Pseudobacter ginsenosidimutans: one gene and its partner. The protein of the gene in region 2 interacts with the protein of the main gene of each other region in a pairwise test. Links are inferred from orthologs where the notes say so. Each region holds a gene or a part of one and is shown on either strand. Other genes may lie near its edges.

What was found.
Region 1: the proteins of FSB84_RS08475 (region 2) and rsfS interact in binary tests that used the Escherichia coli proteins (3 or more experiments, as listed by UniProt). The link is inferred for Pseudobacter ginsenosidimutans from one-to-one orthologs.

The regions. Positions count from the first base shown.
Region 1 is NZ_CP042431.1:2,174,491-2,178,918, forward strand. The notes cover bases 619-3,587. They hold rsfS (ribosome silencing factor), read left to right. Parts: upstream 619-1,892; coding sequence 1,893-2,282; downstream 2,283-3,587. Other genes in these bases: FSB84_RS08935 (hypothetical protein), read right to left, coding at 619-854; FSB84_RS08940 (biotin--[acetyl-CoA-carboxylase] ligase), read right to left, coding at 994-1,503; FSB84_RS08945 (biotin--[acetyl-CoA-carboxylase] ligase), read right to left, coding at 1,494-1,766; ftsH (ATP-dependent zinc metalloprotease FtsH), read left to right, coding at 2,411-3,587. In the rest of the region: FSB84_RS08930 (DUF5777 family beta-barrel protein), read left to right, coding at 1-494; more of FSB84_RS08935, read right to left, coding at 495-618; more of ftsH, read left to right, coding at 3,588-4,428. UniProt on the Escherichia coli protein: Functions as a ribosomal silencing factor. Interacts with ribosomal protein uL14 (rplN), blocking formation of intersubunit bridge B8.
Region 2 is NZ_CP042431.1:2,068,386-2,072,718, forward strand. The notes cover bases 407-3,280. They hold FSB84_RS08475 (ATP-binding protein), read left to right. Parts: upstream 407-1,239; coding sequence 1,240-2,322; downstream 2,323-3,280. Other genes in these bases: FSB84_RS08470 (DUF5691 domain-containing protein), read left to right, coding at 407-1,229; FSB84_RS08480 (DUF5682 family protein), read left to right, coding at 2,350-3,280. Also shown: more of FSB84_RS08470, read left to right, coding at 1-406; more of FSB84_RS08480, read left to right, coding at 3,281-4,333.

The sequences.
Region 1 (4,428 bases), 110 kb from region 2 along the record:
GCGGTTCACCTGTTTCTGTGGTATGGGTATCGGGTATCACAGTGAATACCGCTCCATGGGCATTCCCTGAACTGAATTATGATTTCGAAGACAGGCTTGCGTATTTCCATGAGATCATCATCGGAAGAAAATTCACGGAAAGTTTCTCTCTGCAACTGAACCCGATACTGGTGCACAGAAACCTGGCGCCAGCCAATGGACATAATAATACATTCGCGCTTGGGATCGGATCCAGGCTGAAGCTCACCAAAAGAACCGCCTTCATGCTGGATTACCAACCAGTTCTATCCGGCAGGCAGACAGGCACCAAAGACATGCTGGCGGTCGGCTTCGATATCGAAACCGGCGGTCACGTATTTCAATTGCATTTCACCAATGCTACGGGGATGAATGAAAAAGCATTTATAACAGGCACTACGGACGATTTCTGGAAAGGGGATATACGGTTTGGCTTCAATATCTCGCGGGTATTCACCGTAGGTAAAAAGAAGTAATTATTTTTTCAGCAATATCAGCAGGATGGCTACCACACCTCCCATCACAAAGGCGAAGTAAGTGAACATCCATTGCATGATGTCCGTATTATTCACTCCGGGAAATTTTTTTTCAAACAAATCTTTATGCAGGTTATATGCTTGCTCTACCATAAGCCCAACCCGCAGGTCCAGCGCTTCCTCAAATTCCTTCCTGTCTTTACGCTCAATTTCAGAGTAATGTTTCAATAAGAGATCCCGCTCCTCTGCAAACATTAACTGTACACATTTACTCATGATGGCGGCATCGCTGTCACCAAGCTTCAGTTTGTTCTTACAGAGGTCATGGATCCTTAGATCGATCATTGAATTACTTTCCATTTGACATCGGTTTTCATTTAGTGTTCGTGAATCGTTGACTTTGTAAAGATGATGAGCACCCGGGAAACAACAAGGGGAAAAAAAACGCGATTCTGCGTTTTTTTTCCCCTTGTTGTTTGAAATAAATTTTGTATTGATGTTAGTCGAGAACCCATTCCACTTCACCTACTGCGAAGTACCTGTCCATTACGTCCTTTGTATGCAACTGGCCTTGTTCGGTTACACCGCAGACGTTAGTTTCAAAAACACTGCTATCTTTTTTCAATTTCACTTTCTCTCCGATCCTGTACATCGCTTCATGATAAGCGCGAAGAATATCACGACCTTCCCCAGCCGATAATTTCTTCCACCATTTTTCCTGGTATTCGCAAAGCGTGGTGGCCAGCGCCTGCACATCGAAGTTCCGCCCTGTGATCTGTTTCAGGCTGACGGGATTCCTGAATGCACCATCGAACCGCGCCTGATTGATGTTCACTCCCATCCCAACAATAGCCCAATCCCAGATTGCCTGTCCTCCGGCCGTTTCCAGCCTGTTTTCGATCAGGATGCCGGCTGCCTTTCTGTCACGCCAATAAATATCATTGGGCCATTTGATCCTGGTTTCGTCACCCGCATAATTTTTAAAGAATTCATAACAACTCAGTGCCATGGCGGCAGATAGCAAAACTGCTGATAAAAAGGGAGCTCACCAGGTTTGATAATGGTGCTGAGAATGATATTGTCTCCGGGCGCCGTCAGCCATTGCCGGCCTCTCTGGCCTTTCCCGGCGGTTTGCTCCAGGGCAAAAAAGGCTGCTCCGTGCTTCGCTTTGCCCTCAATGGCCAGGGCCATGGCATAGTTGTTGGTGCTGTCAACTGAAGGCAATACCGTCAAAGGCCGGCCAATAGTGTGTAAGATAGCGGGATGTGACAAAAGATTACTATTTTTGACAACAACGAAAATAGGCATTCCAAGTGAACGTTTCGGTGCCTGCGCTGTTGTAGATATTAGCGGTAAAAATTGATCATCAAAAAGTACGAATTATTGGAACAACTTTCAATGTTAGCTACCCGTCGCAAAAGTAGCAGTGTAGCGAGGTTAACAAAGAGCTCAAAGATCATCAAAGCTATCATCCACGCCATTCAGGAGAAAAAAGGGGAAAACATCATTTCCCTCGATCTCCGAAAAATTCCCGAAGCAGTTGCTGATTTTTTCATTATTTGCGATGCCGGCAGCACCACGCAGGTGAAAGCCATTGCAGATTATGTTGAGGTGCACGTGAAAGAGAAAACTGGTGAAGTACCCTATCACCATGAAGGCCGCCAGGCATCTCAATGGGTGATCACAGATTATGTGAATGTAGTGGTACACGTTATGCATTCAGAAACACGCAAGTTCTACAAACTGGAAGAAATGTGGAGTGACGCCGCAGCGGATGAACATTCCTGATGACTGCGTCTGATCAGGATCCGGAACTGATCGCTGGAATAAAAAGGAGCTTTTCCAGTGATCAGGTTGTTTTTTGAACTATTTTGTCTTATTATTATTAATCAGAAAAACAAGAGACACAACATATTATGTCAGACGAGTCAAGACAGAACGAAAGAAATTTCCCTCCGCGCATGCGCCCCAGGGATGATGGCAACGGACAACGAAAAGGCCCGAGGTTCAATATCTATTGGGTCTGGGCTATCATCTTTGCAGTACTTGTGGGCTTCCAGCTTTTCGGATCCCTTACCCCGGACACCAAAGGAATCAATGATCTCGAGTTCTACGCCATGCTCAAAAAAGGAGATGTGGACAAGATCACCACAGTCACCAATAAGAACCTTATCAGGGTTTATCTCAAAAAAGAAAGCGTAGAAAAATACAAATCACAACTTTCAAAGAACAGTCAGGCCAGCGTTGAAAAAGGACCGCAGTTCGAATTCAAAGTGGTTGACGCCAAAGAATTTGATAAGAAACTGAGCGACTGGTACGATAAGAACCCCGATGTTGCCCCTGTTGTGAACAATCCCATCCAGGAAGGCGAATGGTTCGGATCCCTGATCCAGCTCTTACTCCCACTGGTTGTGATCATCCTCATCTGGATCATGCTCATGCGTAAAATGGGCGGTGGCGCAGGGGGCGGAAGTGGTCCCGGCGGTATCTTCAATATTGGAAAATCAAGGGCAACCCTCTTCGATAAAGGAACAAAAGTAAATATCACTTTCGCAGATGTTGCAGGACTGGACGAAGCCAAGGTGGAAGTGATGGAGATCGTGGATTTCCTGAAAAATCCCAAGAAGTACACTGCATTGGGTGGAAAGATACCCAAAGGCGCACTCCTGGTAGGTCCTCCCGGTACCGGTAAAACCCTGCTCGCAAAAGCAATGGCAGGTGAAGCACAGGTTCCCTTCTTCTCCATGAGCGGTTCCGATTTCGTTGAACTGTTCGTTGGTGTGGGCGCCAGCCGCGTACGCGACCTCTTCAAACAAGCACGTGAAAAAGCTCCCTGTATCATATTCATCGATGAGATCGATGCCATCGGCCGCGCCCGTGGTAAGAACGCCATCATGAGCAACGACGAACGTGAAAGCACACTCAACCAGTTACTGGTAGAGATGGACGGTTTCTCCGGTGAATCAGGTATCATCGTTCTGGCAGCCACCAACCGCCCGGACGTACTGGATACCGCACTCCTCCGCCCAGGCCGCTTCGACCGTCAGATCTCCATCGACAAACCAGATCTCAAAGGCCGTGAGCATATTTTCAAAGTGCACCTGAAGCCCATCAAGATCTCTGAAAAAGTTGATATCCATAAACTCGCCGAACAAACGCCAGGCTTCGCCGGCGCAGACATCGCGAATATCTGTAACGAAGCCGCACTTATCGCTGCCCGTAAAGGCAAACAGTCAGTTGAGATGGAAGACTTCCAGGATGCAGTTGACCGTGTGATCGGTGGCCTCGAAAAAAAGAACAAGATCATCTCTCCCGAAGAGAAAAAGATCATTGCCTACCACGAAGCCGGTCACGCTATCTGCGGCTGGTTCCTGGAACACGCATACCCATTACTGAAAGTAACCATCGTTCCACGCGGTGTGGCTGCACTCGGTTACGCCCAGTACACTCCGAAAGAACAATACCTGTACAATACAGATCAACTGATGGACCAGATCTGCATGACCCTCGGCGGCCGTGCCAGCGAAGAGATCTTCTTCGGCAAGATCTCTACCGGCGCGCAGAACGACCTCCAGCAGGTTACCCGCATCGCTTACTCTATGATCACTGTATATGGTATGAACGATAAAGTAGGTAACGTAAGCTTTTACGACCCTGCTGCTGAAAACTCTTTCACCAAGCCATACTCTGAAGAAACTTCCAAACTGATCGATGAAGAAGTTAGAAAGCTCATCGACGTCGGTTACCTGAAGACAAAAGAGTTATTGTCTCAGAAAAGAACAGAGGTAGCTAAACTGGCTGAAGCGCTGCTGGAAAAAGAAGTACTGTTCCAGAGCGATGTGGAAGCTCTGATCGGTAAACGTCCGTTTGAAGAAAAGAAAACGCTCGATGTTGATGGAAACCCTGAGCACCATTCAGAGAATGGAACCATCAG
Region 2 (4,333 bases):
AGGCTATGCAGGTGTTAAAGGATATAGTGGGCGAAGATCTGGATACACTTATTCATTACTGGCTGATCCGCTGTGCAGAAAAACAACAACTCATACATCCTTCCTTAATTCCAGCCATGCTGGAGCAGGCCCTATACAATAAAAAATGGCAACCACTGGTTGCTGCCTGCTGTGGGAAAAGAGGCGAATGGTTGAGCCGCTTCAATCCCGCCTGGAAATTTTCAGCCAATCAAACCGTGGATGATGCCTGGCAAACCGGTACGCCTGAACAAAGGAAACAGGTACTGCGTGAACAACGGGCAAGTAATCCGCAACAGGCCATCACTATGTTGCAGGCCGTATGGCCGCAGGAAGATGCAGGAACCAGGCAGGGCTTCCTGGAATTGCTGGATGAAAATATCAGCGAAACAGATTTGCCTTTTCTCGAATTACAATTCACAGAAAAAAGTAAAAAAGTAAAAGCAGAAGCAGTTCGTTTGATGTTGCTGATCCCATCCAGCAGCATCATAAAAAAATATGAGAACACGCTAAAGAAGCTCGTCATATTGCAAAAAGAAAAAACCTTGCTGGGAATGAGCAGCAGGCTCAAACTGCAATATGCGCCCACTGACTCCATAAAACAGGAAATAACCGAACTGGCGCTGGAATCAAAGTCTGGCCAACCAGGCTATTCCAATGAAGAATGGATCTACTATCAACTGATCAAAGCCGTACAGCCAGCATTCTGGGAACAATATCTTCAGCAACCGGGTGAAAAGATCATTGAGCTGTTCCAGGCAGATGAGCTTGGAAAGAAAATGATCCCTGCCCTGGTGCTCTCTGCAGTTGCGAATAAAGACAAGCGCTGGGGCGAACTGCTTTTCACGAATGCTGCAATAGTGTACACGGAAGTGTTGCCACTGATCCCGCAGCAGAAAAGAGAAGAGTACATGTTGCAGTATTTTGAAAAACTCCCGGATGAAATGACAGATATGGCATTTCAAAGTGAAAAAACCTGGAGTTTGCCATTAGCCATGAAGGTGCTGACCCAGTTTGCCACTAACCCTTACCGTTACCAAAAGAACATGCTGCTGAAACATGTAATGCTCATCCCGGATGAAGTAACCGGAATGTTGAGCAGCATTCGACCACAAGAAGATTACAAAGGGACTATGTGGCAGAACACTTCACATTTTCTCAGACGCATCCTGGAATACAAAAAAGAAATCATTCAGGCATTCAACGCATAAAACAAACCATATGTCAACCATCTTACGTCAGCATGCAGAAAATTTATTTGCACAGGAGCTGGAAGAACTGAAGAAGCAGGACGGTGATCAGAAGCCCGTCAACTGGGTATTGAGCCCCCGGGCTGTAGTCACTTATCTTGTTGGTGGAAAATTGAAAAATGGATTTGAAGTTTCTCCCAAATACATCGGCAACAAACGACTGATGGAAATTGCTGTTGCTACCCTCACTACAGACCGCGCTCTGCTTTTGTACGGATTGCCCGGAACTGCCAAGAGCTGGGTGAGTGAGCATCTTGCCGCGGCGATCTCTGGCAACTCCACGCTGATTGTTCAGGGAACGGCAGGTACTGGCGAAGAAGCGATCCGCTACGGTTGGAACTATGCAAGACTCTTATCAGAAGGCCCAACAGAAAAGGCGTTGGTGGAAACACCCATCATGCGTGCCATGAAGGATGGAAAGATCGCGCGCATCGAAGAGCTGACGAGGATCGGAGCCGATGTGCAGGATGCTTTGATCACGATCCTTTCTGAAAAAACATTGCCCGTGCCTGAGCTCAATATCGAAGTGCAGGCCGTGCAGGGATTCAATATCATCGCTACTGCCAACAACCGCGACAAAGGCGTGAACGAGCTCAGCTCGGCCCTCAAGCGGCGCTTCAATACCGTAATCCTTCCAGTGCCTGATTCCATGGAAGAGGAGATCGATATTGTGAAAAGAAGAGTGGAAAGTTTCGAGAAAGTGATGCAGTTGCCTGCGGAACCACCGGCATTGCAGGAGATCCGCCGCATCGTTACCATCTTCAGAGAACTCCGCAGTGGTCTTACGCTCGATGGAAAAACTAAAGTGAAAATGCCTTCCGGCACACTCAGCACCGCTGAAGCCATCTCTGTAGTGAACAATGGTCTCAGCATGGCTGCCTACTTCGGAGATGGTCAGCTGAAAGCCCATGATCTTGCAGCAGGCATTATCGGTGCTGTGGTGAAAGATCCCGTGCAGGACAGGATCGTATGGAACGAATACCTGGAAACAGTGCTCAAAACAAGAGACGACTGGAAAGATATTTATCGCGCCTGCCGCGATCTCGGCGCTTAATGGTTTTGATCAACTCAAGCAATTCAAATGGCCATTCATATTCTTGGAATAAGACATCATGGTCCGGGCTCGGCAAGGAATGTGAAACAATTCCTGGAGCAGATCAAACCGGATATTGTGCTGGTGGAAGGCCCGCCGGAAGCCGATGGCATTCTGCAATGGGTCACGGACAAAGAATTGGTGCTACCTGTAGCCATCCTCTGCTTTCAACCGGAGAACCCGCAGCAGGCGGTGTTCTATCCCTTCGCTGAATTCTCTCCCGAGTGGCAGGCGATTCAATATGCAAGGAAGAACAATATCCATGTTCGTTTCATTGACCTGCCCATTTCGCACAAATTTGCCTTGGATGCTGCAAAAGAAGCCACCACACCAGCGCCTGCCGATGATGCAGATAATACCAGTCAGCTGAATTCCGATCAGGATGAAGCACAACAACCATTATCCCCAACCGGAGAAGAATTCACTGAATCCATCGATCCCAAAAATCTCCGCCGTGACCCTATCCATGAGCTGGCGCTTGCAGCCGGTTATGATGACGGTGAGAAATGGTGGGAGCATATGGTGGAATACAGGAAAGATACCAGCGCGATCTTTGAAGCGGTAGAGGAAATGATGGGAGCGCTTCGCGAAGCATATCCCAATGCGGACGACAACATGGAACAACTGCGCGAAGCGCATATGCGCAAAGTGATCCGGCAGGCTGAAAAAGAGATGTTCGGAAATATCGCAGTGATCTGCGGTGCCTGGCACGCACCGGCATTGAAGGATATGCCGAAAGCAAAAGAAGACATTGACCTGCTCAAAGGATTGCCAAAAGTAAAAGTGGAATGCACCTGGATCCCCTGGACCTATAACCGTCTCAGCTTTGCTTCTGGTTATGGCGCCGGGATCCGGAGCCCGGGATGGTATGAACATATCTGGCATCATCCGCATGACGATGGCACCCGCTGGATGGCCCGTGTGGCAAAGCTTTTCAGGGAGCAACAGATGGACACATCCGTGGCGCATGTGATGGAAGCCGTGCGGCTTTCGCAATCGCTCGCTGCGCTCCGTAATCTGCCCAAAGCCGGATTGGAAGAATTGAATGAGGCCACGCTCAGCGTGCTTTGCATGGGTGAGAACATCCTGCTTTCACTCGTGAATGATCAACTCATCATTTCAGATCGCATCGGCAATGTGCCCACCGAAATTCCTAAGCCACCGCTTCAGCTCGATATCGAGCGCTTACAGAAAAAACTCAGACTGCCTGCAACTGCAGAACAGAAAGAATATACACTCGATCTCCGCAAAGAAACTGACCTGCAACGAAGCATCTTTCTTCACAGGCTCAGGTTACTAAAATTGAAATGGGGAAATCAATCCTCCGTTTCCGGAAAAGGAACCTTCAAGGAATTGTGGACGCTGCAATGGGACCCGGCATTCAGTATCGATATCATCGAAAAAGGAACCTGGGGCAATACCGTTGAAGAAGCAGCCGCAAAATTCGTGATGCAGGAAGCAGCAATGTCCGATGAATTGCGTGTTGTTTGTTCACTGCTGGAAAAATCGATCCCGGCCAATCTTCCCGCAGCTGTAGAAGCCCTGATCAATGGCATCAATAACCTGGCAGCCACCAGCGATGATGTGGTACAACTGATGGAAGTGATCCCGGCACTGGTGAATGTTAGTCGTTATGGCAACGTCCGCAATACAGACACCACACTGGTGATGGGCATTGTAGACAGCATGATCACAAGGATCTGCATCAGCCTGCCCGCTGCCTGCGTTTCCGTGGATGAAGATGCAGCAGAACATTTGCTGGAACTATTCCGGAAGATGACGGAAGCCGTGAACCTGTTGCAGGATGAAGCGCTTACGGATCAATGGCAGCAAACCCTGAAGCTCATTGCCGGCAGCAGTTCCACCGCTCCTGTGATTAGCGGTTATGCCACCCGGTTATTGTCGGACTACCGGCAATTACAGGGTGATGATCTGGTGAAAAGATTTTACCAGTCGATGTCCCCGGCCTTGC